Regions from separate parts of the Pseudonocardia sp. GCM10023141 genome, predicted to be linked through region 1. Evidence: riboswitches for the same ligand, from Rfam matches in the RefSeq annotation. Region 1 holds a riboswitch; each other region holds the start of a gene.
What was found. Region 1 has a riboswitch for thiamine pyrophosphate ahead of thiO (glycine oxidase ThiO). Riboswitches for the same ligand answer to the same signal wherever they lie in the genome.
Positions count from the first base shown of each region.

Region 1 (9,839 bases):
AGGCCTTCGCCGGGCTCGCGGCCGCCTACCTGGCGTTCGCCGACGCGAAGCCGGCCCGCTACGACGCGATGTTCGTGCTCACCACCGACCTCGCGTTCGCCTCGTCCGAGACGCCGCAACCGTTGCTGGACGCGTTCGACGCGCTGTGCGAGTTCGCCGCGCCGGTCGCGGCAGGCCGCGACGTCGCCGCCCTCACCGAGCTGTTCTGGGCGGCCCTGCACGGGCTGGTGACGCTCGAACGCAGCGGCCGGGTGCCGGCGGCGCAGCGCCGCGACCGCCTCCGGATGCTCGTGGCGCAGTTCCTCGCCGTGCCGTAGGGGCGCCGAACGCCCACTGGCTCATGATCGAACCCGAACCAGTGGGCGCTCGGCCGGGACGACGCCGCCGAACGCCCACTGGCTCATGATCGAACCGGAACCAGTGGGCGCTCGATCAGCGCGAACCGAGCGTCGCCCGGTAGCCGGCGAGGTGCGCGGCCGTCTCGGGCTCGGCGAACACGGTGGCGAACTCCTCGACGCTGGCCGCGGTGCCCTCGGCCAGCGTGCCGTTCTGCCACAGCTCGAAGAGCCGTTTCTGGGACGCCGTCACGGCCCGGGTGTGGCCGCTGACCCTCCCGACGAACCGCTCGACGGTGGCCTCGAGCTCGACGGGCGCGACCACCGCGTTGCAGAGCCCGGACGCCGCCAGCCGGGCCACCGGGTAACCGTCGCCGGTGAGGATCATCTCCTTGGCCAGGCTCAGCCCGACATACTGCTGCAGCAGCGCCGCGTCGATGACCGACGGGATCCCGACCTTGATCTCGGGCAGCCCGAACACCGCGCGGTCGGTGGCGATCCGCAGGTCGCACGCCAGCGCGAGCTCGAACGCCGCGCCGAGGCAGTGGCCGTCGACCGCGCAGAGCGCCGGCACCGGAAGGGTGCGCACGCGCTGCAGCAGCGCGCGCAGATCGGCGATGAACGCCCGCGCGCCGGCCGGGTCGAACCCGAGGAACGTGTCGACGTTCATCCCGGCGCAGAACGCGCGGTCACCCGTGCCGGCGAACACGACGGCGCGCACCCCGGAGGGCAGCTCCAGCGCCGCGTGCAGTGTCGCGAGGTCGTCGAGCGTGAGGGCGTTGAGCGTGCGTGGGCGGTTCAGGACGATCCGCCGGACCGATCCGTCCATCTCGACCCGGACGCCTTCGGTGGTGGTCATGCGCCCACGATCGCACCCGCCGGTTACCTGCGTAGACGCGGCCTATTCCCCATTCTTTGGGTCCCTAAACCACCCTGTGGGTGGTGTCACTCGAATTCGGCGCTGGTCCATTTGCGCTGTTATCGTCGACGGCCATGTCGGTGTTTCAGTCAGATGTCCATCAGTTCACGGTGACATCGCCTGCGGTCACCGACGGCGGTGCCTGTTGGCGCATCGCCGCGGCGTCGAAGGTGCTCGACGTCAACTCACGCTACGCGTACCTGTTGTGGTGCCGCGATTTCGCGAGCACATCGGTCGTCGCCCGCATGGGTGGCGACGTCGTCGGGTTCGTCACCGGGTACCTACGGCCCGACGACCCGTCGACGCTGATGGTGTGGCAGGTGGCCGTCGACGAGCGCGCCCGTGGGCGCGGTGTCGCCGCCGCCATGCTCGATGCCCTGGCCGAGCGCCTGGACTTCCGCCATCTCGAAACCACGATCACGCCGGACAACGCGGCGTCGGTCGCGCTCTTCACCGCGCTCGCCCGCCGGGCGGACGCATCACTGCAGCGCTCGGAGCTGTTCGGTTCCGACCTGCTGGGAGTCGATCACGAGCCCGAGCTGCTGTTCCGGATCGGCCCGATCTCGCGAGGATGATATTCACGATGAACGTGTTCGAGAATCTTGAGTCCGAGGTCCGCAGTTATTCCCGATCGTGGCCGGTGGTTTTCGACACCGCCCACGGTTCCCGTATGACCGATGTCAACGGCCGGAGCTACCTCGATTTCTTCGCCGGAGCCGGAGCGCTGAACTACGGCCACAATCCGGCGGTTCTGCAGAAGCCACTCATCGATTATCTCACCCGGGGTGGCGTCACGCACGGGCTCGACATGATGACCGTGGCCAAGGCCGAGTTCCTGCAGACCTTCCAGGAGCTGGTGCTCGCGCCGCGCGGGCTCGACTACAAGGTGCAGTTCCCCGGACCGACCGGGTCCAACACCGTGGAGTCGGCGCTCAAGCTGGCCCGCAAGGTCACCGGCCGCGAGGCTGTCATCAACTTCACCAACGCGTTCCACGGCATGACTCTGGGGGCGCTCTCCGTCACCGGCAACTCGATGAAACGCGGCGGCGCCGGCATCCCGCTCGTGCACGCCACCCCGATGCCGTATGACAACTACTTCGACGGCACCGTTCCGGACTTCATGTGGCTGGAGGCGCTGCTGGGCGACTCCGGCAGCGGGCTCAACGAGCCGGCAGCGGTGATCGTCGAGACCGTGCAGGGCGAGGGCGGGATCAACCCCGCCCGGATCGAGTGGTTGCAGGGGCTCTCCGACCTGTGCCGGCGCCACGGCATCCTGCTCATCGTCGACGACGTGCAGATGGGTGTCGGTCGAACCGGCCCGTTCTTCTCGTTCGAGATCGCGGGCATCCAGCCCGACATCGTCTGCCTGTCCAAGTCGATCAGCGGGTACGGCCTGCCGATGGCGCTCACCCTGATCAAGCCCGAGCACGACGTGTGGGGCCCCGGCGAGCACAACGGCACCTTCCGCGGTTTCAACCCCGCGTTCGTCACGGCGACAGCGGCGCTGCGGCACTTCTGGGCCGACGACGCGCTGGAGCGCTCGACGCTCGCCAAGGGCGAGCGGGTGGCCACGGCGCTGGGCGAGCTGGCCGCGGTCTCGCAGGCCGTCGAGCTGACACCGAAGGGCCGCGGGCTGGCGCGCGGCCTGTCGTTCGAGCAGCCGGAGCTGGCCGCCAAGACCTGTGCCGCGGCGTTCGAGCGCGGCCTGCTGATGGAGACCGCCGGGCCGTCGGACGAGGTCATGAAGATCATGCCGGCGCTGACGATCACCGATGCCGAGCTCGACGAGGGTCTCGCGCTGGTGGCAGATTCCGTCCGAGCCGTCACCGAGGGAGTGTCTTCATGATCGTGCGCACGCTGGACGAGATCACCGGTACGGAGCGGGACGTCGTCACCGACAACTGGCGCAGCAAGCGCATCGTGCTCGCCGGCGACGGTGTGGGCTTCTCCGTCCACGAGACCGTGCTGGACGCGGGGTCGATCAACGACTTCTGGTACGCGAACCACATCGAGGCCGTGTTCATCGTCGAGGGCGAGGGCGAGCTCTACGACAAGGACAACGACACCACCCACAAGCTGGGGCCGGGCTCGATCTACGTGCTGAACGGCAACGAGCGCCACCAGCTCCGGCCGACCACGCAGATGCGGACCATGTGCGTGTTCAACCCGCCGGTCACCGGCCGCGAGGTACACGACGAGAACGGGGTGTACCCGCTGATCACAGAACCTGCGAGAGAGGAATCATGACAACGCTGGACACCCAGACGACCGATCGCTACCGGACGCGCGTCGCGGACCGCCCTGCGCTCGTCGAGCGCGTGGAGCCCACGGTCCACGGCGGCGTCGACGCGCCAGGGCTCCTCGGCCGCGACGAGCTTGCCGCGCACGACCGCGACGGCTTCGTCACGGTGCCCGAGCTGCTCACGGCGTCGGAGGTGGCCACCTACTCCGCAGAGCTGGACCGGCTGGCCACCGACCCGACCGTGCGCGCCGACGAGCGCACCGTGGTGGAGAAGAGCTCGCAGCAGGTGCGCTCGATCTTCGAGGTGCACCGGATCAGCGAAGCGGTGGCGGCGCTGGTGGCCGACGAGCGGGTGGCCGGTCGCGCCCGGCAGATCCTCGGCTCGGACGTCTACGTGCACCAGAGCCGGATCAACTACAAGCCCGGTTTCGGTGGCGGTGGCTTCTACTGGCACTCCGACTTCGAGACGTGGCACGCCGAGGACGGGATGCCGGCACCGCGCGCGGTGAGCACGTCGATCGCGCTCACCGAGAACTTCACGCACAACGGCTGCCTGATGATCATGCCGGGCTCGCACCGCACGTTCGTCTCGTGTGTGGGGGAGACGCCCGCCGAGCACTACCGTGAGTCGCTGCGCGAGCAGGAGATCGGCACGCCCGACCCGGACAGCCTCACGACGCTCGCCGACCGGCACGGCATCGCGATGCTCACCGGCCCGGCCGGTTCGGCCACGCTGTTCGACTCCAACTGCATGCACGGCTCCGGCAGCAACATCACCCCGTACTCCCGGTCGAACATCTTCGTGGTGTTCAACAGCGTGGAGAACGCGCTGGTGGAGCCGTTCGCGGCCCCCGCGCCGAGGCCCTCGTACATCGCGGCGCGCGAGTTCACGCCCGTCTGAGACTCCCTGACGCACACCGTCAGGGGGTCACGCACACCGTCAACGGTGTGCGTGACCCCCGCACGGTGTGCGTCAGCGTCAGGCGACCGGGTAGGGGCCCCGGTCCAGCGGGAGCAGCTCCGGGCGCTTCGGTTCGAAGCCGTCGCCGGTGTGGTGGCCCTGCAGCCGCTTGCGCACGAAGGGCAGCACCCACTCGCGCATCCACCGCAGGTCCTCCTGCTGGCGCGAGCGCCACGTGCTGGGTGCGGCGACGGGCAGCGGGCTGCGCCAGTCCTCGGCAACCGGCTCGCCGAGCGTCTCCAGCACGCGCAGCACCACGCGGCGGTGGCCCTCCGCGGTGAGATGCAGCCGATCGCTGCCCCAGGTGCGCGGATCGGCCAGCGGGGCCATGCCCCACAGATCGACGACGATGCTGCCGTGACGCTCCGCGCTGGCCCGCATCAGCTCGTTGTAGCAGGCGACGCGGCCGCGCAGGCGGCGGATCAACGGGTGCATCCGGCCCAGGTCGAAGCCGGTGAACACGATGACCTGCGCTCCCGTTGCGGTGACGCGCTCCAGCGCCGCGTCGAACCGCCGGGCGAGGTCGTCGGTGTCGCAGGCGAACCGGATGATGTCGTTGCCACCCGCGCAGAACGCGATCAGGTCCGGGCGCAGCCGCTCGGCCACCGGCACCTGGTCGTCCACGATCTGGTCGAGCAGCTTGCCCCGCACGGCGAGGTTGGCGTAGCGGAACTCCGGACGCCCGGTGCCCAGGTGCTCGGCCAGCCGATCGGCCCAGCCCCGGGGCGTGCCGTCGGCGCGCAGATCGTCCAGACCCTCGGTGAAGCTGTCTCCGACGGCGACGAAGCTGTTCCAACGTCCCATGGTGTCGCCCCCCTTCTCGTTCACCTCCCCGCCATCCTGACGACGGTTGGAGATCTCCTCAATATCACCCACAACCCGTGATGAATGCCAGTAGGGGTGAGACATCGGCCGGTGATAGGGCACCCTTGCCTCATGAGCAGTTCCGAGGAGCGCGTCGAGCGCGCCGAGAACCTTCGTGAGCTACTGGGCGGCCGCGGTGGCGCGCTGGACGCGACGGTGCCCGTCGTGGGCTTCGTTCTCGGTCTCACGGTGGCGCAGGCGGCCGGGTGGCCGTCGCCGATCGCGTGGGGCAGTGGGCTTGCCGCGCTCGCCGCCGCCGTGCTCGGCGCCGTCCGGCTGGCCACCGGTCGCAGGCCGCGGTCGGTGCTGTTCGGCCTGCTCGGCGTGGCTGTCGCGGCGCTGATCGCGCTCTACACCGGGCGGGCGATCGACTTCTTCCTGATCCAGATCATGACGAACGCGGCGAGCGCGCTGGCCTGGGCGGTGTCGATCGTCATCCGGTGGCCGCTGCTCGGCGTCGTCGTCGGCACGCTGCTGGGCCAGAAGACCCGCTGGCGCCGCGACCCGGATCTGATGCGCGGCTACCAGCGCGCCAGCTGGGCGTGGGTGGCGCAGTACCTCGTGCGGCTCGCGGTGTTCCTCCCGCTCTTCCGGGCCGACCAGGTGGTGGCGCTCGCGGCGGCCCGGCTGGTGCTGACCTGGCCACTCGTCGCGGTCTGCGTGGCGGTGTCGTGGCCGTTGCTCCGTTCGGCCCTGCCGAAGGGCCATCCGGGCCTGCGCCACCCGGTGGAACCGAAGGGGGTGCAGCCGGCTCCCGGGGTGAACGCGCTCACGAACAGTGATCAGACTGTAGCGATCAAGGCCGACCGCGCGTTGGAACAGTAGGAGTACGACGACAACGCAGTGATCGCGACAGGAGCCATGCCACAGCCACCGTTCGCCCCCCGCCCCACCCCGACGCGGCCGACCCCGAACCGGCCCACCCCGACGCCTCCGGCCGTTGCAGAGGAGGAGCCCAGGAAGGGCATCGACCTCACGGTCAACAAGGTGCTGGCCGGGTCGGGCGCCGCGGCGACGAGCGCGGTGCTCGGTTCCTACTTCGGGGCCACGGGCACGGTGATCGGTGCGGCCTTCGGCTCGCTGGTGAGCACGGTGGCCTCCACGCTGTACCAGCGCTCGCTCGACACCACCCGCGACCGGCTGGTGCGGCGCATCCGCCCCGCCGACGAGGGCGGCGCCTCCACGATGCCCATGCCGCGCCTGCCGCTCGACGCGGAGACGGTGCGGCTGCGCGTCGAGCCGACCGCCCCGCCGCGCAGGCGGTTCCGCTACGCCGTCGTCGCGCTGGTGGCGTTCGCCGTGGGCCTGCTGGCCGTCACCGGCGCCGAGTGGATCAAGGGGTCGACGCTGGTCACCGGCCAGGCCGGCACGTCCGTCGGCCGCGTCATCACCGGCAACGGGCAGAACGAGCAGCAGCAGCAGTCGAACGACCAGCAGGACCAGCAGCAACGACACGACCAGCAGGACTGGAACGACAACAACCCGGACCCGTCGAACGACCCGACCACGAGCCCGGCCACGCCGTCGGACAAGCCGGATCCGAGCTCGACGAACACGCCATCGACGCCGTTGCAGGATCGCAGGGGTGGTGGCGGACTGGGCGGGTTGCTCCCGTCGCTGGGCTCGCCGTCGACCGGCTCAGGCTGAGTTCGCGCGCACGCGCGCGGCCAGCGACGCTGCCGCGGCCCGCGGGTCCGCCGCCTCGGTGATCGCGCGCACCACCACGATGCGCGTGGCACCGGTGGCGAGCACCTCGTCGAGGCGCTGCTCGTCGATGCCGCCGATGGCGAACCACGGGCGGGCCGGTTCGCGCCCCGCGACCGTGCGCACCAGGTCGAGGCCGGGTGCGGGGCGTCCCGGCTTGGTGGGGGTCGGCCAGCAGGGTCCGACGCAGAAGTAGTCGACGCCGGCCTCGTCGGCGGCCACGAGCGTCTCGTCGGCGCTGTGGGACGAGCGCCCGACCACGATGTCGTCGCCCACGATCTTGCGCGCCCACGCGACGGGCAGGTCGTCCTGACCCAGGTGCAGCACGTCGGCGCCGGCGGCCAGCGCGATGTCGGCCCGGTCGTTGACGGCCAGCAGCGCACCGTGGCGCGCACAGGCCTCGGCGAGCACCTCCAGGGCGGCGAGCTCGTCGCGTGCCTCGAGCGGCCCGTCGCTGCCCTTGTCGCGCAGCTGGACGATGTCGACACCACCCGCGAGCGCGGCGTCCACGAACTCCGCGAGATCGCCGCGATCACGCCGCGCTCCCGTGCAGAGGTAGAGGCGGGCGTCGTCCAGCCGTTCGCGCAGGGCGGTTCCATCGAGTCCAGGCACGGTTTCCGACACTACGCGGGCGTAGGGTGGGCGACAGGTGACGCACGGGAGCCCGGCTGGGCTGAGAGGGAACCGCACAGTGGTTCCGACCGTCGAACCTGATCCGGGTCATGCCGGCGCAGGGAGCGGGGAGATGACGATTTCACGGTTCACGGTGATCGGCGCGGGCGTGATCGGCCTGTCCTGCGCCTGGCGCGCCGCAGCGGGCGGCTTCGACGTCACGGTGCTCGATCCGGCACCGGCAACGGGCGCCTCGTGGGTGGCGGGCGGCATGCTCGCCCCGGTCACGGAGGCGTGGCCGGGGGAGGAGGCGCTGCTCGAGCTGGGCGTGGCGTCGCTGCACCGGTGGCCGGGCTTCGCCGCCGAGCTGACCGCGGCGGCCGGCCGCCCGGCCGGGCTGCGCACCGAGGGCACCGTCGTGGTGGCCACCGGTGCGGGTGATCGCGCCGAGCTCGACACGCTCGCCGGCTACCTCGCCGCGCTGGGCCGCGACGTCGAGCGGCTCGGCGGCCGTGAGCTGCGCCGGCTCGAGCCCGCGCTCGGGCCGGAGGTGCGCGGCGGGCTGTCGGTACCCGGTGACCTGGCCGTGGACAACCGGTTGTTGCTGGCCGCGCTGCGAGCCGCCGCGGAGCGGGCCGGGGCGCGCTTCGTCGAGCGCTCGGCGATCGGCGTGCTCGAGGACGGCGGTCAGGTGGTCGGTGTCGCCACGGACGGCGGCGACGTCGCTGCCGATCACGTGCTCATCTGCGCAGGCGCCCGGTCCGGCGCGCTGCGACCCGAGCTGGCCGGACTGATCCGGCCCATCAAGGGCGAGATCCTGCGCCTCGCGCACCGTGCGGGGGCGTTCCCCGCGCCGACGCGCACCGTCCGGGCGCTCGTCGACGGGCGACCCGTCTACGCCGTGCCTCGCGACGGCGGGGGCCTCGTCATCGGCGCCACGCAGTACGAGACCGGCTTCGACACCGACGTCACCGTCGGCGGGGTGCGCGACCTGCTGCGCGATGCCGAGCGCGTGCTGCCCGGCATCGCCGAGTACACGCTGGTGGAGTCGGCGGCCGGGGTGCGGCCGGGCAGCCCCGACAACCTGCCGCTGATCGGAGCGCTGGGCCCGGCCGGGCTGCTCGTCGCCACGGGTCATCACCGCAACGGGATCCTGCTCGCGCCGATCACGGCCGAGGCCGTGCTCGCGCTGCTGCAGGGGCACCCGGTCCCGGACGCGGTGCCGGCCGCCGATCCCAGTCGTTTCGCGAAGGAGGTGGCCCATGCAGGTGTGGATCAACGGTGAGTGCCGCGAGCTGACCGTCGGAGCCCGGGTGCCCGACGCGCTCGGCGTGCTCGGGGTACCGGGCCGCGGCGTCGCGGTCGCCGTCGACGGGGAGGTGGTGCCCCGCGCGGTGTGGGCGGAGACGGAGCTGAACGAGGGCGCCCGCGTCGAGGTGCTGACGGCGGTGCAGGGAGGGTGACGATGGACGACGACATTCTGGTGATCGGCGGGCGGAAGATCGGCTCGCGGCTGATCATGGGCACCGGCGGCGCGTCGAACCTGGAGATCCTCGAGCGGGCGCTCGTGGCGTCGGGCACCACGCTGACCACCGTCGCGATGCGCCGCGTCGACGCCGCCACCGGCACCGGAGTGCTCGACCTGCTGCGCCGCCTCGGGATCGAGGTGCTGCCCAACACCGCGGGCTGCCGCACCGCGGCCGAGGCCGTGCTCACCGCGCGGCTGGCGCGCGAGGCGCTCGAGACCGACCTCGTCAAGCTCGAGGTGGTGGCCGACGAGCGCACGCTGCTGCCCGACCCCGTCGAGCTGCTGGACGCGGCCGAGCAGCTCGTCGACGACGGGTTCACCGTGCTGCCCTACACCAACGACGACCCGATCCTCGCCCGCCGCCTCGAACAGCTCGGCTGCGCCGCCGTGATGCCGCTGGGATCGCCGATCGGCACCGGGCTGGGCATCCGCAACCCGCACAACATCGAGATGATCGTGGCCGAGGCGCGGGTGCCGGTGGTGCTCGACGCCGGCATCGGCACGGCGTCGGAGGCGGCGCAGGCGATGGAGCTGGGGTGTTCCGCGGTGCTGCTCGCCACCGCCGTCACCAGGGCGGGCGATCCGGAGCGGATGGCCAACGCCATGCGGCTCGCGGTGGACGCCGGTCGCGCCGCGTACGGGGCCGGCCGCATCCCGCGCCGGTACTGGGCGCA
Region 1 covers NZ_JBHSIR010000014.1:87,539-97,377, forward strand. Annotated here, with positions in the region: gene ACFPFQ_RS07910 (TetR/AcrR family transcriptional regulator) at 1-317, shown strand, start outside; gene ACFPFQ_RS07915 (enoyl-CoA hydratase/isomerase family protein) at 433-1,194, opposite strand; gene ectA (diaminobutyrate acetyltransferase) at 1,365-1,829, shown strand; gene ectB (diaminobutyrate--2-oxoglutarate transaminase) at 1,838-3,100, shown strand; gene ACFPFQ_RS07930 (ectoine synthase) at 3,097-3,501, shown strand; gene thpD (ectoine hydroxylase) at 3,498-4,397, shown strand; gene ACFPFQ_RS07940 (SGNH/GDSL hydrolase family protein) at 4,476-5,285, opposite strand; gene ACFPFQ_RS07945 (DUF3159 domain-containing protein) at 5,394-6,146, shown strand; gene ACFPFQ_RS07950 (hypothetical protein) at 6,183-6,968, shown strand; gene thiE (thiamine phosphate synthase) at 6,960-7,637, opposite strand; TPP riboswitch at 7,672-7,779, shown strand; gene thiO (glycine oxidase ThiO) at 7,771-8,922, shown strand; gene thiS (sulfur carrier protein ThiS) at 8,900-9,100, shown strand; gene ACFPFQ_RS07970 (thiazole synthase) at 9,103-9,839, shown strand, end outside.

Region 2 (9,839 bases), on a different contig from region 1:
GCGAAGGTGACCGAGGCCAGCGCCCCCGTGCTGCGGTGGGAGGGTGGCGAGGTATCGCTGACCGGCCGGGTCACGACCGTGGGGCGCGGCGCCGACAACGACGTCGTGATCGACGACGAAAGCGTGTCGCGCCGGCACGCCCGGATCGTCCGGGAAGCCGACGGGTTCCACGTCGAGGACCTGGACTCGTTCAACGGCACCGTCATCGACGAGCGCAACGCGCCAGCCGTGCTCGGCGACGGTTCGCAGATCGGGTTCGGCGACGTCGACGTCTCCTTCGTCCAGCCCCGCCCGACGGCGGTCGGCTCGAAGACCCAGCTGCGCGGCACCGAGCACACCGTGCTGCGGGCCGCCGGCGCCGAGACACCCGAGGCCCCGACGGCCGAGGAACCGCTCGCCACAATCCCCCGGGCGCGCAGCGGCTGGGCGCTGAAACGGGTCGCAGGCGAGGAACGGTGGGTGCTCAAGAACACCCGCACCGGCACCTACCTGCAGCTCGACGAGCGCGAGGTGTTCGTCTGGGAGCGCCTCGACGGCCGCAACAGCATTCGCGACCTCCTCTTCGCCTACCTGGAGCGCTACGGCGAGCTGGCGCTGCCGCGCATCGAGGCCGCGGTGCGCACGTTCGCCGACGCCGGACTCGTCGACGGGTTGCCGGGCCGGGCGACCGAGCGGACGGGCTGGCGCCGGGTCGGCGCCTTCGTCGTCAAGAACCTGATCAGGGTGCAGGTCTCGATCAAGGGACTCGACCCACTGGTGGGGCGCGCCTACCAGGCGTTCGCGTGGCGTCTGTTCACGCCGACGGCGATCGTCGCGCTGTGGGCGTTGATCATCGGCGGCATCTGGGCGTTCGTCGAGGCGGGCCGCCAGCAGCAGCTGTTCGACCTGGCAGGCGCGGGCCCTGTCGGCGGGGCGATCGTGCTCGTCGGGTACCTGGTGGCGACGGCGCTGCACGAGTCGGCGCACGCGGTCGCCGTGAAGTCCTATGGCCGCCGCGTCGACAGGGGCGGCTTCATGCTGATGATGGGCGTGCCGTTCGCGTTCGTCGACACCTCCGACATGTGGTTCGGCACGCCGTACTCACGGATCGTCGTGGCAATGGCCGGGCCGATGACGACGGCTGGCATCGCCGGTGCGGCATCGGTCGGCGCGGCCTACGTCCCGGACCCCCGGGTCGCCGGGGTCTGCTACACGCTCGCGTTCGGGCTCTACACGAACACGGTCTACAACCTGGTCCCGCTGCTGCCACTGGACGGCTACCAGGCGCTTGCCGACGCGCTGCGCACCCCACGGCTGCGGGAGGAAGCGAAGGCCTACTTCGGCAAGGGTTTCTGGCGCGACGTCAAGTCCCGTACCCGGCCGGGGCCCAAGCAGATCGGGCTCGTCGTCTTCGCGGTGGCGTCCGGCATCTGCCTCTACGCCGGACTTGGCCTCGCGGTCGTGGCCTGGAACAGCCGCCTCGGAGAGCTCCTCGCCCAGGTTGTGCCGCAGCCGTGGCTGACGGTCGTGGTCGTGGCCGTACTCGTGCTACTGCTCTTCCCGATCTGGTACCCACGTGTCCGCGCCCTGCGCGCGCGGCGCCGCAACCTCAGCTCGGCTGTGCCCGGTGTCGCGGCCGCCGCCCGACCGTAGGAGCGCTTCGTCAGCCGTAGTAGCCGTGGTTGGTCAGCTCGTCGAGGGCGACCACGTGTGCGCCGTCTGTCAGCGACACCGTCGGCGAGGTGATCGGATCCGATCACGCTGAGGTGGCGGTTGCTCGTCTCATCGACAGCTCTGGTCGAGGATGGTGACCCAGCCGCTCTCGGCGGCGACGTGGAGCCGGTGCGCAGCGGCGCGAGCGCGCGTTCCCCGGCGCTGATAACGCGACGAGGTCGCGGCGGCGGCGCGGATGGCTGCGGCCGCGGCGGTCCACAGCCCTGGTCGATTCCCCGGCTGATGTCGTCACGGTGGCGCAGCGTGGGCGTCGCCCCACGGCTGCAGCGGACCAGCGCAGCCCGGGCGGGCACGGGCGGCTAGGTCGGTCTCGGCCTGCCCGGTGTCGGCGATGCCGATCATCGCGGCGATGTGGGGGCACGGCGAGCGAGGGTGGTCCATCACAGCTCGCGCCGAGCAGGGGCCAGCTAGGCTAGTGGGACCGACGACAATCCACGCCAGACTACGACAGCTGAACGTTCCCCGGGTCACCCCCACATTCGGGTTGCCGAGACGCCCGGCGTCGGGCGAGCCAGCTGTAGGGTCACCGGGAATCTGATCGTGATGGAGCATCCCGGGTCTACCGGCGGTCGAGCCGACCGGGAACCCGCGCACGGTGTTCATCGAGGATGCCGGGCTCAACCACGCGTGGTGGGCATGGCAACGACACCATGACTCGGTCTATGACGGGTTCGACCTGATGCGCGGCCCCGACTCCACCGGCCACACCGACGCTGCGAGCCCGCTGCGCGACGCGATCACCACCCGCTGGGCAACACCCGGGCCACGACCGCCATAACGACGAGTCCCGGTCGAGGCGCGCTGGTCGGCTCTTACGGTTTGCGGCCGACGGCGCCGTAGGAGTCGATCGGCTTGGCGGTGCCGATGTCGGTCGGGTTCGGGCGCCACAGCGGGGTCGATACCAGGCCGGGCTCCACCATCTCCAGCCCGGCGAAGCACTCGCGGAATTCGTCGAGGGTCCGCAGCGTGTAGTTGTCCAGCACGGCGCCGTCCCGCGCCGCGTCGCTGGTGTCGCTGCCGTCCAGCAGCACCAGGTAACTCCCGGAGACGACACCGTCGATCAATTCGGTGATGATGGCGCGCATCTGGTCGAAATCCGGGGCGGCATACCCGAGGATGCCCAGCAGCATCACCGTAACCGGCCGCTGCAGGTTCAGCACGTTGCGGACATCGGCGAGGATCTGCCCGGGGTCACGCACGTCGGCGTGGAGGTAGGTGGTGACACCCTCCGGGGTGGTGTCCACCAAGAGCGAGCGGGCGTGTGCCAACACCAGCGGGTCGTTGTCCACGTAGACGATCCGCGCGGCCGGATTGAGCTGCTGCGCGACCTCGTGGGTGTTTTGCATGGTGGGTAGGCCGGTGCCGATGTCGAGGAACTGGTCGATCCCGGCCTCACCGGCCAGGAAGGTCACCGTGCGGATGAGGAACCGCCGCGCCTGGCGGGCGATGTCCAGGATTCCTGGGTTCTGCGCGACGACCGCAGCGCCGACCTCCCGGTCGGCTAGATAGTTGTCCTTGCCACCGAGCCAATAGTTCCACACCCGGGCCGAGTGCGGGATATCGAGCCTGAGCTCGGACAGATCCTCGGCCACGGGAAACGCTCCTCTGCGTAGACCGGCTGCTGTGCGTGGGTCGCTGTCCGGGCGGCGAGATCGCAGACAGCGCGGGCCGGTGCGATCTCGAGCAGTCGGGGACCGTTCCGTGGCCATGCGCTGAGGTGGCGGCGGTAGCGACTCCGATGCGGGTCGGACAGTCGGTCGGGCTCAGTTCAGGGTGAAGGTCTGGATGCAGCTGGGACACACCGGTACCGGGGACATCAGCGGGTGTGGCTGCATCCGCGCTGCTCGGTGCGGGCAGGACAGTGTCCACTGGCATGTGCCCAATGACGGGGGCGGCTGCCGGGTCTGGGGGTGCGCTGTGACCGCGATCCGGGAGTCGACGATCATTGTTCTGCCGTTGTCAGTGTGCAGAACGAACGAGCCGTCCGGGTCAGCTTCGGGTGTAGGCACGTGCAGGTTGACCGTTCCCGGTTCCGGGCTGGCCGAGTCAGGGCTGGCCGAGCCGTCGGAGTCTGGGCCGCTCGGATCTGGGCTGGTGGCCCACACTCGCAGTTCATGGACGATCTCAACACCATCTGAGGTGCGCACCGCGCCTCCCGTCCCGAATTTCCACCGCGGTGGACCGAGTGTCCCGAGTGGACACCTCACAGACTGATCGCGGTATAAGGTGCGGCGTTACTCCACATGCTGGCCACCGTGCAATCTGGCCACGCGGAGCGGGTCGCTGGCGGGTGCGATTGACCGGGCGCTGGCAATGCGGTCGTTTCACGACCGCTGCTGGCGCGCACCGCGCTGAGCGTTGATCCTCGACGCCGAACGGGCGCCACTCGAACGGATCCATCCGTGACCCATCCCGTAGCACTGTGCGACGCCTCACCTGTCGTTCATGCGAATGGATGTGCAAGTGTGCACCTGTTCGGCGTAATCCTCGACGGGGAGTGACGATGAGTGACTACGGTCGTTTCGTCTTCGAGCCGGTCCTCAATCTCGTCAGCGGCCGGCTGGCCGGCATCGAGGTGCATCGCTGTCAGTCGCGTGACCAGGTGGAGCGTGTGGCCCGTGGTGCGGTGTGGGGTGCACGGCAGCTCGCCGAATTCGACGCTGGCATCGCGATCTCCTCGGTGCTGCACGACACCGGCTACGACTCCACCGTGCCTCTGCACGTCGACGTCCTGGCTGACACCGTGGTGCTGGCCCGCAGCAGGCTGGCCCAACTGCGTACCTCGCTGCAGCACCGGTCCGCAGACCGCCCGACCCCGCCGATCTTGCTGGAGATCAACCCCGCGCTCTCGGCGGCGCCACCCGACGCGTTCGCCGACGGAGTCGCTGCGCTGCGGGCCGACGGGTTCGGCATTGCGTTCGACACTGTCGGCCGCGGCTTCGGCCTCGAGCAGATCGCGGAGCTGGCCCCCGACCTCGTCAAGATCGACGCCTCGCTGGTGGCCCGGCTGCCTCACGTGCCGCGGGCCCGGGCTGTGGTAGCGGCGCTGTGCGAGGTCTGCCGCGCCGTCGGCGTGCGCGTCTCGGCGATCGGTGTGACCCATCCTGACGAGCTCGCCGCGGTCCGCGATCACGGCATCGGATGGGCACAGGGGCCGTTGCTGGCCGAGCCGCGCCGCCGCCCCTCCCACCTCGGGATCCTGCTGCCGGTCGACCTCATGCCGCGCATCCACGCCAATCAATCGGCCACCCAATCGGCGGCCCGCTCAGCCGGCCGGTCACCGGTGCACACGCCACCCGCCCACAACCCGACACCGTCGCCGACACCACGTCCACCGTCACGTCCGACACCGACCCTGCCGCTGGCGCTGGCGGCGGTCGACACCCTCACTCAGGCGGCGGTGACGTTGCACGAGGACGTGACGGCTGAAACGGTGCGCCAGGTACTGGCCGATCACCCGCACGCGGGCAGCATCGTGCTGCTCGACACGGCTCGGCGCCCGGTCTGTTTCCTGGACCGCAACCGGTTCATGCTCGCCATCTCCGGCCCGTTCGGTCGAGCGCTCTACGCCCACCGCCCGGCCCGCACCCTCGCCGACCCGCCGCGCACCCTGTCCGCGACCACCGACGTACGTGCCGCGCTGGCCTACTGCCTCAGCGGCGACCGGGCCCGCAGCTACGACGACGTGGTCCTGATCGACGACCAGGGCGTTTGCGCCGGGATCGTGCGGGTCAGCGACCTGCTCCAAGAGGCCACCGGCACCGCCGCCTGAACATCGGGAACCGACGCCGATCGTGATCGCTGACGGAGCGTGAGCGCCACACGAGCTATCGGCCCGGCTGATCTGTCCGGTCATCACTGGAGGGGTCAGTGCGGTGAGCGGAGGGTGCGTGCTCGGCAGTGGAGCGGATAGGGTCACCCGGTCGGGGACGTTCTGGCCACCACAGGTTGATGGCCGGGGACGTCGGCGTCACGGGAGCTCGCACCGTAAGCGGGCTGAGAGGGCGGCTTTTCCCTCCTTCGTCGAGGGGGTGGGGGTGTCGCCGACCGCCAGAACCTGTCCGGGTAATGCCGGCGTAGGGAGGAACACCCATGACAGTGCTGCCTGATGCACAGACACAGCCACCGGAACCGCCGCGGGTGACGACGGGCCCGATTCAGGGCTCGCGCAAGGTGTACCTGGACGGGCCGCGGGGGTTGCGGGTGCCGGTCCGTCGGGTCGAGTTGACCAACGGGGAGTATCACGACGTGTACGACACGTCGGGCCCCTACACCGACAGCGACGACACCGACACCGACGGCACTGACGGGACCGCGCGGATCGACCTGCGCGCGGGCCTGCCGCCGCTGCGGGCGTCGTGGGTTGCCGACCGGGAATGGATGGATGGCCCGGATGGTGCGGGTGGTGCGGTCACGCAGCTTGCGTATGCCCGGGCTGGGATCGTGACGCCCGAGATGCGGTTCATCGCGATCCGCGAGGGTGTTGATGTCGAGCTGGTGCGTTGCGAGGTGGAGCGTGGCCGGGCGGTGATCCCGGCCAACCGTCGCCATCCGGAATCCGAGCCGATGATCATCGGTAAGCGGTTCCTGGTGAAGATCAACGCGAATATCGGGAACTCCGCGGTGTCCTCCTCGATCGAGGAGGAGGTGGACAAGATGGTGTGGGCCATCCGGTGGGGCGCTGACACCGTGATGGATCTGTCCACCGGCCGCGACATCCACGCCACCCGCGAGTGGATCATCCGCAACTCCCCGGTGCCGATCGGGACGGTGCCGATCTACCAGGCGTTGGAGAAGGTCAACGGGGACCCGGCGGACCTGTCGTGGGAGGTGTATCGCGACACCGTGATCGAGCAGTGCGAGCAGGGCGTGGACTACATGACTGTGCATGCCGGGGTGCTTCTGCGCTATATACCGCTCACCGCCAAGCGGGTGACCGGGATCGTCTCCCGCGGTGGGGCGATCATGGCCGCATGGTGCCTGGCGCATCACCGGGAGTCGTTCCTCTACACCCATTTCGCCGAGCTGTGCGACATTCTGCGCACCTACGATGTCACGTTTTCCCTTGGTGACGGGCTGCGCCCGGGTTCGATCGCCGATGCTAACGACGACGCCCAGTTTGCCGAGCTCAGGACCCTTGGTGAGCTCACCCGGATCGCCCGCGGGCGGGATGTGCAGGTGATGATCGAAGGCCCGGGTCACGTCCCGATGCACAAGATCGCGGAGAACATCCGGTTGGAGGAGCAGTGGTGCGGGGAGGCGCCGTTCTACACGCTGGGCCCGCTGGTCACCGATATCGCACCGGGCTATGACCACATCACCTCGGCGATCGGTGCGGCCACGATCGCGGCGGCCGGCACCGCGATGCTGTGCTACGTCACCCCGAAGGAACATTTGGGTCTGCCCGACCGTGACGACGTCAAGACCGGGGTGATCACCTACAAGATCGCCGCGCACGCCGCTGACCTGGCCAAGGAGCATCCGCGGGCCCAAGCCCGGGACGACGCGCTGAGCCAGGCCCGGTTCGAGTTCCGCTGGGCCGATCAGTTCCGGCTCTCCCTCGATCCCGACACCGCGCAGTCCTTCCATGACGAGACGCTCCCGGCCGAGCCGGCGAAGACCGCGCATTTCTGCTCCATGTGCGGGCCGAAGTTCTGCTCCATGAAGATCACCCAGGACGTCCGGGATTACGCCGAGGCGCACGGGCTGACCAGCGTCGAGGCCATCGAGGCCGGCATGGTTGACAAGGCCACCGAGTTCACCAAGGCCACCGAGTTCACCGGGCAGGGCGCCCGCGTCTACCTGCCCATCACCGATACCCCGTAGTCAGCCGCATCACCCCAGCCGCATCACCCCATATTCGGGCCTGCGCGTCAGCCCCAGGTGGGGCTGCCCAGGAGACAGGCCGCCGTTCGATGCCCCTGCCGGGAGTTGTTACGTGAGCGCTTCACATCGACCTGACCCCGGGCCGTCGCACCGCCGCGTCATCGGCGGGTCCCGACGTCGCCAGTGGACCGCGGTATCGCGGGGCCGGGGCCGGGGCCGGGGTCGGGGCCGGGGTCGGGGTCGGGCCGGGGCTGGGCCGGGGCGGGGTGGGGTGTCGGGGTGAGCGGAGCTCGTCGGTGGGGGTACCAGCTCGGAATCGATGTGGGGGCGACGTCCACGGCCGCCGCGGTGTGCCGGTCCTCGGCGACGGGCTGGTCTGAGCCCGCGGTCGTGACACTCGGCGCACATGGCGGCGCACATGGCGGCACATATGGTGGCGCACATGGCGGGATCGGTGGGTCGGTGCTGGTTGCGTCGGTGCTGTTCGTGGAGCCGGACGGGACGGTCGTGGTCGGTGAGGTGGCGCAGCGGCGCGCGTTGACCGATCCGCGCCGTGTTGTGCGGGGGTTTCAGCGCCGCATCGGGGACCCGACACCGATCGTGGTTGCCGGCCAGGCGTGGGCGCCGCAGGAGCTCTCGGCCTGGCTGATCCGGTGGGTCGTCGACCGGGTCGCCGCGCGCGAGGGCGGCCCGGCGGACCGGATCGTGGTTACCCACCCAGCCTCGTGGGGCGCCCACAAATGCGACCTCCTGACCGCAGCGCTGGCCGGGCAGGGGCTCACTGTCACGCTCCTGGCCGAGCCGCTGGCCGCTGTCCTGCACTACACGGCCACCGACCGCGGCGTCGGCGGTTCGACGATTCCCGATTCCGCGATCGCCGTTTACGACCTGGGCGGCACCACCTTCGACGCCGCGGTGATCCGCACAACCACTACCGGCCCAGCCGACCCCACCACGACAACCGCGGCAGCGGGCGCGGCGGGATGGGAGCTGTGGGGCCGCGCGGAACGGCTCGAGCGGCTCGGTGGTGCCGATTTTGACGAGGCCGTCTTCGAGCACGTCCGGGAAGGCCTGCACGCGCTGTTCGACAGGGAGCTGTTCGATACGGCGCTGTTCGACACGGCGCTGTGTGACCCCGCCGCACTCGACGCGGGGGACGGCGCCGACCTCGCCGTGCTGGCCGCGGTGGGGCGGCTGCGGCAGGTCTGCACCCAGGCCAAGGAAACGCTGAGCAGCGATACCGAGGTGGTGATCCCGGTACCGACGACGCTCACGGCTCGTGCGAGGGTGCGATTGCACCGCAGCGAGTTCGAGTCCGTGATCCGGCCTCGGGTCGAGGAGACCGTCGCCGTGCTGGACACGGTGGTGGCCTCGGCGGGGTTGGCACCCGCACAGCTCACCGCGGTGGTCCTGGTCGGCGGCTCGGCGCGGATCCCGCTCGTCGCGCAGCTCGTGTCCGCGCATCTGGGCCGACCGGTGTTCGTCGACCCCGACCCCGCCACCGCGATCGCGAAGGGGGCCGCGTTGGTGGGCTTTCCCACCACGGTCGCGTCCCGGCCGGGCGCGATGATGCGCTCCGCCCCCACCGGCCCAGGCAGGGGCGCCGCGTCCCTACGACATACATCCCCGGGCTCCGGGATGACCGCGCCCACTCGCCCGTCGCGACCTGTCGCGGCAGCTGCACAGCCGCAGCCGGAGCCACCGCCGGCCGGTGCGGTGTACCCCACGACACCACGCGGGCACCCCGGACCCGGACACGAGCAGCGTCGTCGTGCCCGGCTGGTCATGCTCATCGGCATGGTGTGTGTCGTGACCGTGATCGCCGCGGTCCTGCTGTGGCCAGGCTCGCCGCCGACTCCCGGAATCGGCGCGCCTACCGACAACGGCGCCACCACAGCCACTCCCACCGTCGATCCGGTGCCCGCCGTGGCGAACCCCCCGACCGGGAGCCCCCGAGGCAATAGCGGCAGTAGCGATGGTGACAGCCGCATCCCCGGATCAGGTGCGGGTCGTGCCGGCGCGGCGACGGGCGCGCTCCCGTTGCCCCCTCCCGGGGGCGGAAACACCACTGCGACGCCGCCCGTCGCGGTCATCCCGCCGCGCAATGATGATCCGCCCGGTGTGGTCGACCCACCGGTGACTCCACCCACCCCCCTCGACGCGTTACTCCCACCCGTGGGTAGACCCTGACCGCGGCGATCCTGGGCTGTACCGGGACCGCTGCCAGACTCAGCCGAGGCGGTCGAGCAGCACCCCGGTCCCGTGTTCGGCGACGTCGCGAGTGTGTGCCGTCGGAGTAG
Region 2 covers NZ_JBHSIR010000019.1:62,777-72,615, forward strand. Annotated here, with positions in the region: gene ACFPFQ_RS10100 (PqqD family peptide modification chaperone) at 1-1,632, shown strand, start outside; gene ACFPFQ_RS10105 (hypothetical protein) at 2,309-2,491, shown strand; gene ACFPFQ_RS10110 (SAM-dependent methyltransferase) at 2,526-3,305, opposite strand; gene ACFPFQ_RS10115 (EAL domain-containing protein) at 4,217-5,485, shown strand; TPP riboswitch at 5,676-5,813, shown strand; gene thiC (phosphomethylpyrimidine synthase ThiC) at 5,806-7,539, shown strand; gene ACFPFQ_RS10125 (Hsp70 family protein) at 8,002-9,729, shown strand.
Region 2: it holds a riboswitch for thiamine pyrophosphate, as region 1 does, so the genes downstream of both, thiC (phosphomethylpyrimidine synthase ThiC) here and thiO (glycine oxidase ThiO) in region 1, are expected to answer to the same signal.

Region 3 (9,839 bases), on a different contig from region 1:
CACCACCGGGCCGCACGAGCACCGCCAGGTGGTGTTCGACCCGGAGCTCGTGGTGCGCGCCTCGACGCTGCGGCGCAGCTAGGTCCGCGATCCCGGGCGCTGTTGTGCACTGCACAACGGCACGGCGGATCCCGTGGAATCGGAGCGGATCACGCCGCTACCGTCGCGGCATGACGCATCCCGGGCTGGGACTGATCCCGCAGCCGTCCACGGTCGAGCCGCGCGCGGGTCACGTCGAGCTGCCGGGCGACGCGGTGGTGTGGTCGGATCCGGAACTGCTCGCGGCGGCGCGCTGGTGGCGGCGGATCGGCGAGGACGGCTTCGGCGCCACCTGGGACCTGCGGACCGGGTCGCCCGGCCGCGGGGGAACCGTGTTCGCGCTCGACTCCGCGCAGCCGGCGGGCGGGTACACCCTCGACGCCGGCCCGGAGCGCGTCGAGGTGCGTGCCGCCGACGCCGCCGGGGCGCACGCCGCCGCGCAGACGCTGCGCCAACTGCTCGGGCCCGCCGCCTTCCGGCGCGCCGGCAGCGGCCCGGTGCGGGTGCCCGCCGTCCGGATCACCGACGCGCCGCGGTGCGGGTGGCGCGGGCTGCTGCTCGACGTCGCCCGGCACTTCATGCCGAAGGACGGCGTGCTGCGGATGATCGATCTCGCCGCGGCGCACAAGCTCAACGCCGTCCAGCTGCACCTGACCGACGACCAGGGGTGGCGGGTCGAGATCCGCTCGCGGCCGCTGCTGACCGAGGTCGGCGGCTGGCGCTCCGGCTCCGGCGTCGGCACGTGGCGCGCCGGGCGGGTGGACGACACCCCGCACGGCGGCTTCTACACCCAGGACGACCTGCGCGAGATCGTCGCCTACGCCGCTGCGCGCGGCGTCACCGTCGTGCCGGAGATCAACGTGCCCGGCCACTCGCAGGCCGCGATCGCGGCCTACCCCGAGCTCGGGATGCCCGGCGCCTCGCGTGCGGTCCTGCGCACCTGGGGGATCAGCGACGGCGTGCTGCGCCCCACCGAGGCCACGGTCGCGTTCTTCGCCGGGATCCTCGACGAGGTGCTCGAGATCTTCGACTCCCCGGTCATCTGCCTGGGCGGCGACGAGGTGCCCACCACACCGTGGCACGGTGACCCCGAACTGGAGGCGCACGCCGCCGATCTCGGGTTCGACGGCGTCGACCGGCTGCACGGCTGGTTCGTCGCGCGGCTGGCCGAGCACCTGGCCGAGCGGGGCCGCCGGGCCGGGATCTGGGACGAGGCGATCGACCCGCTGCTGCCCGCCGACGCCGTCGTCTACTCCTGGCGCGGGGTCACCCAAGGCGCGCAGGCACTCACGGGCGGCTGGGGCGTGGTCCTCGCGCCCGAGCAGTTCCTCTACCTCGACCACCGGGCGGGCGAGGGACCCGACGAGCCGGTGCCGGTCGGGTTCGTCCGCACCGTCGACGACGTCTACGGCTTCGACCCGGTGCCGCCGCCCGTCCGGGAGGCCCTCGACGCCGGCGCGACCGGCACGCTGCTCGGCGCGCAGGCCCAGGTCTGGGCCGAGCACCTCGACTCGGGGCGCCGCGTCGACTTCGCCGCGTTCCCGCGGCTCGCGGCGTTCGCCGAGGTCGTCTGGACGGCCGCGGACCGGCGCGACCTCGCCGACTTCCGCCGCAGGCTCGTCGAGCACCACCTCCCGCGGCTCGACGCGGCAGGCGTCGAGTACCGCCCGCTCGCCGGGCCGCTCCCCTGGCAGCAACGACCCGGGGTCGCCGGATGGCCGCGCGATCTCGAGGCGGAGTGGGCGGCCACCGGATGGGCCGGATCGGGCGGGTGGCACCCCGAGGACGGGACGTGAACCAGCCCCGCAACTCCGCGGGCTCGGTCCGCAAGGCCCTGTCGGTGCTGCAGCACGTGGCCGGGCGCGGCGGTGGCGGGGTCGGGCTGACCGAGCTGGCGACCGCGCTCGGCCACGACAAGAGCACCGTGCTGCGGCTGTGCACGCCCCTGCTGGAGGCCGACCTGCTGCAGCGCGACGCCGGCACCGGCCGGTTCGGCCTCGGACCCGGCACGGTGCGGCTCGGCCAGCACTACCTCGACGGACTGGACCTGCGCACGGTGGCCGCACCGCAGCTCACCCGGCTGCTGGAGCAGACCGGCAGCACCTGTCACCTGGTCGTGCGCGACGGCCTGGACGTGGTCTACATCGACAAGAAGGAGAACACCGCCGTCGTGCGGATGGCGTCGCGGATCGGACACCGGCTGCCGCTGCACTGCACGGCCGTCGGCAAGTCGATCCTCGCCTTCGGCCCGGCCGACCTCGTCGACGAGGCCGTCGCCGCGGGACTGCGCGCGATCACCGACCGCACCATCGCCGAACCCACCGCGCTGCGCGCCGAGCTCACCAGGGTGCGCCGCCGCGGCTACGCCATCGACGACCGGGAGAACGAACCCGACGTGCGCTGCGTCGCGGCGCCGGTGTTCGACCACGCCGGCCACATCGCGGGCGCGGTGTCGGTGTCGGCCTGGCCCCCCACGCTCCCCCGGCCCGCGTGCGGGAGCTGGGTGCGATGGTGCGCGCCGCGGCGGCCGCGATCTCGACGGCGATGGGCGCGCCGGGCTAGCAGTGCCTCAGTGCCTCAGGTGCCCGTAGTTCGCCGGCCGCAGCCGCATCGCGTGGATCACCGTGGCGGGCTCCCCCGGCACGATCACGACCTCCAGCAGATCGCTGCGCGCGTTCAGGCCGATGTAGAGCACGCGATCACCCTGCTCGATGACGCGCAGTGGTGAACCGAGCACGCCGCGGATGTCGTCCATCGCAATACCGTGTTTGCGAGCGGTGCGCGTCACGTGCACCCCACCATCGTAGGAAACCACTCCTGGTCATCGGTCAGGCACCCCCGGTAACACCATTCTGCATTCTTCGCCGGAATGACATGTGATCGGGCTTTCAGGTATCGCCGCCAGTGGACGCGCCGGGGTAGTTTTCGGACGAGCCGAGCGGTAGGGGGCCGAGATGGCGTGGTGGTCGAAATCCGATGGCCGGGGTTCCGCCTCGGTCCGGGAGAGCCTGCGCCCGCTCGTCGCGCTCCACACCGCCGCCGCGGCGCACCTGTCGGCCGATCACACCGATGCGGCGGTCGAGCTGTTCGAGGTGGTGCTCGCCGGCTGCCAGACGCAGTTGGGCCGCACCGATCCCGACACGCTCACGGTCGCGGGCAACCTCGGCGTCGCACTCGTGGCCGCAGGCCGCTGGCGAGACGGCATCGATCGCCTCGTCGACAACCTCGTCGACCGCGAGCGCGCGCTGGGCGAGGACGACCCCCGCACGCTGGCCGCCTGCGACGCCCTCGCCACCGCCTATCGCCTGGCCGGGCACCTCGACGACGCCGCGGAGCTGGCGGCGCGCGTCACGTCCGAGCGCCGGCGCACGCTCGGCCCGGCCCACCCCGACACGCTGACCTCCCGCATGGGGATGGCACTCACGCGCGCCGCCACCGGTGACGTCGGCTCGGCGGCCACGCTGCTGCAGGCCGCGCTCAACGACGCGGAGCAGGCGCACGGGCCGCTGCACCTGCACACGATCGCGCTGCGCTCCAACGTCGCGGCCTGCCACGCCGTACTCGGCAACGCCCGGCAGGCCACCGCCGTCTTCGAACGGGCCGGTGCCGACAGCGCGGCGCTGCTCGGGCGCGATCATCCCGACACGATGGCGATATACGAGGATCTCGCCGATGTGAACAATCCCGAGCGGCTGGGCATCCTCGCCGGCGTGCCGGCGTAAAGGAATTCACTGATGCAGCGCTGCGCATTCACGCGCTCACGGATCGTCATATCCGTCGATTCAACGGGCCGCCGCGCAATGCGTCGAGCAACTCCAGCTCGATGGCCGAGAACTGCGGCGAGGTGATCACGGCGACGTCGCGCGGGCGCGGCAGGTCGACGAGCACCTCGCGGTGCACCTGCGCCGGCCGCGGGGAGAGCACCACCACCCGGTCGGAGAGGTAGACCGCCTCCCGCACGTCGTGGGTGATCATCAGGATCGTCCAGTCGAACTGGGCGCGCACCCCCGTCAGCCACTCCTGCATGTCGGTGCGGGTGAGCGAGTCGAGCGCGCCGAACGGCTCGTCGAGCAGCAGCACCGGCCGGTCCTGCAGCACGGTGCGCAGCAGCGCCGCCCGCTGGCGCATCCCGCCCGACAGATCGGCCGGGTGGGCGTCCTCGAACCCGTCGAGGCCGAACGTGGGGAACAGCGCCCGGGCTCGGGCCCGCGCCTCCCGCTTGCGCACGCCCGCAACCTGCAGCCCGAGCGCGGTGTTGTCGAGCACCGTGCGCCACGGGAACAGCAGGTCCTGCTGCGGCATGTACGCGAACGGGTCGACCCGGCCGGTGGCGTCGACCCCGTCCACGAGCACGCGTCCGGCGTCGGGCCGCTCCAGCCCGGCGATCACGTTGAACAGCGTGGACTTGCCGCAGCCGCTGGGACCGAGCACCGACACGAACTCACCCGGCGCCACGTCGAACCCGATGCCGTCGAGCACCGGCAGCGGCCCCGGGAACGCCTTGTACAGCGCGTCGACCACCAGCTTCGTGTCAGCCACGTCGGCTCCAGGGGATCACGAGGCGCTGCACGAGGAACGTGAGCCCGAACAGCGCGACCGACAGCAGCGCGGTGACCACCACCGCGGCGAGCACCAGGTCGGTGCGGAAGGCGTTCTTCTGCTGGCTCATGAAGATCCCGAGCCCCGAGGTGGCACCGACGTACTCGGCGAAGATCGCGCCCGTGACGGCGTAGGTGATGCCGATGCGCAGCGCCGTGAAGAACCCCGGGAGCGCGCCGGGCAGGCGCACGTAGCGAAACCGCGCCCACCGCGACGCGCCCATGCTGCGCAGCAGGTTGGTGGCCTGGCGATCGGTGGCGGCGAAACCCTCGATCAGCCCGACCGTCACCGGGAAGAACGTGACCAGCGCGATCACCAGCACCTTGGGCAGCAGCCCGAAGCCGAACCAGATGATCAGCAGCGGCGCGATCGCGATGATCGGCAGCGTCTGCGACGCGACCAGCAGCGGCGTGACCGCCTGGCGCAGCCACGGCGAGAAGTCGACGACGGTCGCGATCAGCCAGCCCAGCACCAGCGACACCGCGAACCCGACGGCCGTCTCGTACAGGGTCGGGAGCGTGTTGGCCCACAGCAGGTCGCGGAACTCCCAGCCCTGCGCCACCACCCGCAGCGGCGACGGCAGGATCTGCGGCCGCACGTCGAAGGCCGTGACGTACCACTGCCAGATCCCCAGCCCGGTCGCCACGAGGACGAGCGGGGCCACCCAGCGCGTCACCCGCGCCGTCATGAGCCCAGGTAGTCGTTGGTGAACCAGGTGGCGAAGTCCGGCCGTGCGGTGAGCGGCTTGCCGTCCTGGCCGGTCAGCACGCCGGAGTCGAACACCCAGCCCGAGTAGCCCGACCACGTGGCGAGCGTCTGCGGGCCCACCTTCCCCGCAGCGTCGCGCAGGTAGTGGGCGCTGAGCAGGTCCAGCCCCTGCGTCACGATCGCCGGTTCGGTGAAGGTGCCGGGGTTCGCGGCCATGAGCAGCTTCCCGGCCTGCGCCGGATCCGACGCGGCGAGCTCGTAACCGCGTTGCACGGCCCCGACGAACGCCTTCGCGAGGTCGTGGTGCGCGGTGAGCCACGGGCTGTTGCCGATGAGGATCACGTTGTAGGCGTCGGGGAAGCCGTAGTCGGTGTAGGAGAACGTCTTGAGCGGCTCCCCCCGCAGCTTCGCCTCCACGCCCTCGACGGTGATGAACGGCTCGGTGAAGTCCACCTGCCCGGCGTAGAGCGCCTCGTAGGCCGAGGTGCCCAGCACAACGGTCTTGAAGTCGCCCTTGCCGCCCGCCGCCGTGATCACCGCGCGCATCTTCGCCTGCTCGCCGGGGCCGCCGAAGCCGCCGTAGGTCTTCCCGTCGAGGTCCTTGGGCGAGGTGATGTCGGCCCGGTCGGCGCGCACCGCGATCTGGGTGTCCCAGTGCTGCACGATCGCCATCACCGACGTGATCTCGGCCCCGGTCGCCTTCGCGAACGTGAACGCGTCCTGGAAGGAGATGCCGAAGTCGGCCGCGCCGGAGGACACGAGCGTCTCGGGTGCGGTGTCGGTGTAGGGCAGGATCTCGACGTCGAGGCCCGCGGCCCTGAACCAGCCCTCCTGCTGCGCCACGAACAGGCCGGTGTGGTTGGTGTTGGGCGTCCAGTCCAGCGCGATGCGGATCTTCTGCAGCCCCGGGGCCGGGGCGCTCGCCCCGCCGGAGCCGCAGGCCGCGAGGACGAGCGCGAGCACCGCGCTCAGGACGGCGAGAACGCGAAAACGGGGTACGCCAGCCATGACGTTCCTCCCTACGCCGGTGCTAACCGGGTCAGGTACGAACGGTCGACGGCCGATCCTGCCGTCTTCTCAGCCTCGGAGCGCGAGGTTCCCGCGGGTCCCGCCGAGCTTACGTGGCGCACCCACGCCCTGCACCGGCGCACTCACAGGAGGGCCTGATACGCCCCGCCGTCCACCGGGATCGCCGTGCCGGTGAGGAACCCGGCCTGCTGCGAGCACAGGAACGCGACGATGCCGCCGAACTCCGCCGGGGTGCCGATCCGCCCGGCCGGGATGCCGTCCGTGGAGACCGGGTCGTCACCGCTGAGGCCGCGCACCCGTGCCGTGTCGTGCAGGCCCGGCTGCACCGAGTTGACCGTGATGCCCTCGCCCGCGACCTGCAGGGCCAGCGACTTGAGGAACCCGGTGGCGCCGGCCCGCGCGGTGTTGGACAGCACCAGGTTCGCCATCGGCTGGCGCACGCTCAACGAGGTGATCGCCACGATCCGGCCCCACCCGGCCGCCTGCATCCCGGGGATCGCGGTGAGGCACATCTTGACGACGGCGAGCAGGTTGGCGTCCAGTGCGGACTGGTAGGACTCGAACGGCGCGGTCAGCGCGGTGCCGGGCGCCGGGCCCGGGCCGTTGGTGACGAGGATGTCCACCCCGCCCATCGCCGCACCAGCCTCCTCGACGAACCGCTGGGCCCCGTCGGCCGTGGTCAGGTCGGCGACGACGTACCCGGCGCCGATGCGCTCGGCCGCGGCGCGGATGCGCCCCTCGTCCGAGCCGCAGAGCGTGACGTGCGCCCCCTCCGCGGCGAGTGCCGCGGCGCTGGCGAAACCCAACCCGCTGCTGGCGGCGGCGACAGCAGCCCGACGACCGGTGATCCCGAGATCCATGCGGCGACTCTAGGCCGAGCGCGCCCCACGCCACCTCGCACACCCAGTCAAGACGTCGCACAGCGTCGACGCTGTGCGACGTCGGGAGAAGGTGTGCGACGTCGGGATCAGGCATTGACACGTTCGGGCGATACCTGCCGTCAGACGTTGTCCAGGACGGGCTCGAACGCCAGCTCGGCGGCGCCCACCACCTTGGCGTCGCGCCCGAGCGGGCTCGTCTCGATCCGGATACCGCCCAGCGCGCGGCTGACCAGGCTGCGCTCGTGCACCAGCGTGCGCACCCGACCGACGACGGCCGGCGGCAACGCCGTGAACAGATCACCGAGCACCACCAGCTCGGGGGCCATCAGGTTGACCACCGACACCAGCCCGGTGGCCAACCATTCCGTGAACTCGTCGAGCGGCCCGGGCAGCGGCGACGTGGCCAGCGACCGCAGCTCGGCCACCACCACACCGCGCGGTGCCGACTGCGGCAGGCCGAGCGCCCGGCACATCGCCGACTCACCCACCTCCGTCTCCCAGCATCCGCGCGAACCGCAGTAGCAGTCGCGCCCGCCGGGCCGGACCACGAGATGACCCAGCTCGCCGACGTAGCCGCGCGCACCGCGCAGTGGACGGCCACCGGAGATCACCCCGCCGCCGACGCCGCGGTCGGCGGAGATGTACACGAGGTCCGTCGCGTCCCTGGCCACGCCGCGCACGTGCTCGGCCAGCGCGCCGAGCTCGGCGTCGTTGGCCACCTGCACCGGGATCTTCAGCACGTTGCCCAGCCGGGCGCCCATCGCGACGTCACGCCAGCCGAGGTTGGGTGCCTCGTGCACGAACCCGTCGTCGCGGCGCACCACGCCGGGCACCGAGATACCGGCGCCGTGCGCGGTGACGGCCAGCTCCTCGGCCAGCAGCTGCGCCGACTCCGCCACGTGCGTGATCACCTCACCCGGTGTGCGGGTGCGGCTGTGGAGGTTCCAGCTGTGCCGGCCCAGCACCTGCCCGCCGATGCCGACCATCGCCATGGCGACCTGGTCGACCCGGATGTCCACGGCCAGCACGACCGCCGACTCCGGCTCGGGAAGGACCATCAGCGACGGGCGGCCGGCGCCGGTGCGCTGCGCCGGTACCGCCTCGGTGACCACGCCGGACTCGGCGAGCCCGTCGACGACCGACTTGATCGTGCTGCGGTTGAGGCCCAGCTCCGTGGCCAGGGTGGCGCGCGTGCACGGACCGTCGACGTGCAGTCGGCGGATCAGTGCGGCCCGGTTGTGACGCCTGGCCTCATCGGGCCGGGCGCCGGCGGTGGTGGAGTTGCCCCCACCCCCACCGTCTCCCCCCCAGGCCCGGCTCACCGCATGGCCTCGCAGAGCTCAGCCGGCGCTTCGCGCCAGGCGCTGTGTCGATGGTTCGCTCCGCAAGCTCCGCTCACCTTAGAGGAACAGCCGATCGACGCCGCGACAGCACGTCAACGCCCGCGGCGAGCAGCAGCACGATGCCGTTCACGAGGAACACGACCGACGCGGGCTGACCGAGCAGGCCGAGACCGTTGTTGACGGTGGCGAGCACCGCGCCACCGATGACGGCGTTGCTGATCCGACCGCGGCCACCGAAGAGCGAGGTGCCACCGATGACGGCACCACCGACGGCGAACAGCAGCGTGTTGCCGCCACCGGCGTCGGGCGAGACCGATCCGACCTTCGACGAGTAGACGATCGCGCCGATCGCCGCCAGCCCCGAGGAGATGACGAACACGGTGGCGCGGATGCGCACGACGTCGATACCGGCGCGGCGCGCGGCCTCGGCGTTGCCGCCCACGGCGTAGACGTGGCGGCCGAACCGGGTGCGGTCGAGCACGTAGGTGCCCGCGACGAGCAGCACGAGCACGATCGGCACGACGTAGGGCACGCCGGCGATCTGCACCAGGTCGTTCTGCGACCGGTTGATCGTGAGCAGGTACGTGGCGATCGCGGCGAGCACGACGACCGCCCCGATCTTGATCAGGACGAGCCCGGTGGGCTGCGCGACGAGCCCGAGCTTGCGCCGCGAGACCTGCCGGTTGAGCAGCACCGCGGCGTAGCCGCCCGCACCCACGATGAACAGGATCCAGCTGCCGAGCGTCGACAGGTTGCCGTTGGCCACCGCGTTGATCACGGGGTCGCGCAGGCCCAGCGTGCCGCCGGTGCCGATGAGCTGCAGGATCACGCCCTGCCATGCGATGAACAGTGCCAGCGTCACGACGAACGACGGCATGCCGACCTTCGCGATGAGGAAGCCGGTGACGCAGCCGATGACCACGCCGACGCAGACGGCGAGCAGCATCTCCAGCCACGGGTTCGGCGGGAAGCCGATCACCAGCAGCAGCAGTGCGACCAGCCCGATCCCGGCGCCCCACCAGATCTTGAGCATCACGGCCAGCACGATCGCGACGAGCACGACCGCGGCGAACATCAGGAACACCGGCGTGCCCATGGAGCCGAGCAGGTTGCCGTTGCTGACCAGGTGCAACGCCATGACCGCCGCGGTGAGGCCGGACGCCGTGCCGGCCGCCAGGTCGATCTCACCGGTGAGCAGGACGAACACCAGGCCCATCGCGATGATCGTCTGGCCGGCACC
Region 3 covers NZ_JBHSIR010000024.1:61,219-71,057, reverse strand. Annotated here, with positions in the region: gene ACFPFQ_RS13090 (LacI family DNA-binding transcriptional regulator) at 1-82, shown strand, start outside; gene ACFPFQ_RS13085 (beta-N-acetylhexosaminidase) at 171-1,835, shown strand; gene ACFPFQ_RS13080 (IclR family transcriptional regulator) at 1,832-2,767, shown strand; gene ACFPFQ_RS13075 (tetratricopeptide repeat protein) at 2,994-3,761, shown strand; gene ACFPFQ_RS13070 (ABC transporter ATP-binding protein) at 3,808-4,578, opposite strand; gene ACFPFQ_RS13065 (ABC transporter permease) at 4,571-5,326, opposite strand; gene ACFPFQ_RS13060 (ABC transporter substrate-binding protein) at 5,323-6,354, opposite strand; TPP riboswitch at 6,346-6,459, opposite strand; gene ACFPFQ_RS13055 (SDR family oxidoreductase) at 6,498-7,235, opposite strand; gene ACFPFQ_RS13050 (ROK family protein) at 7,376-8,578, opposite strand; gene ACFPFQ_RS13045 (sugar ABC transporter permease) at 8,652-9,839, opposite strand, start outside.
Region 3: it holds a riboswitch for thiamine pyrophosphate, as region 1 does, so the genes downstream of both, ACFPFQ_RS13060 (ABC transporter substrate-binding protein) here and thiO (glycine oxidase ThiO) in region 1, are expected to answer to the same signal.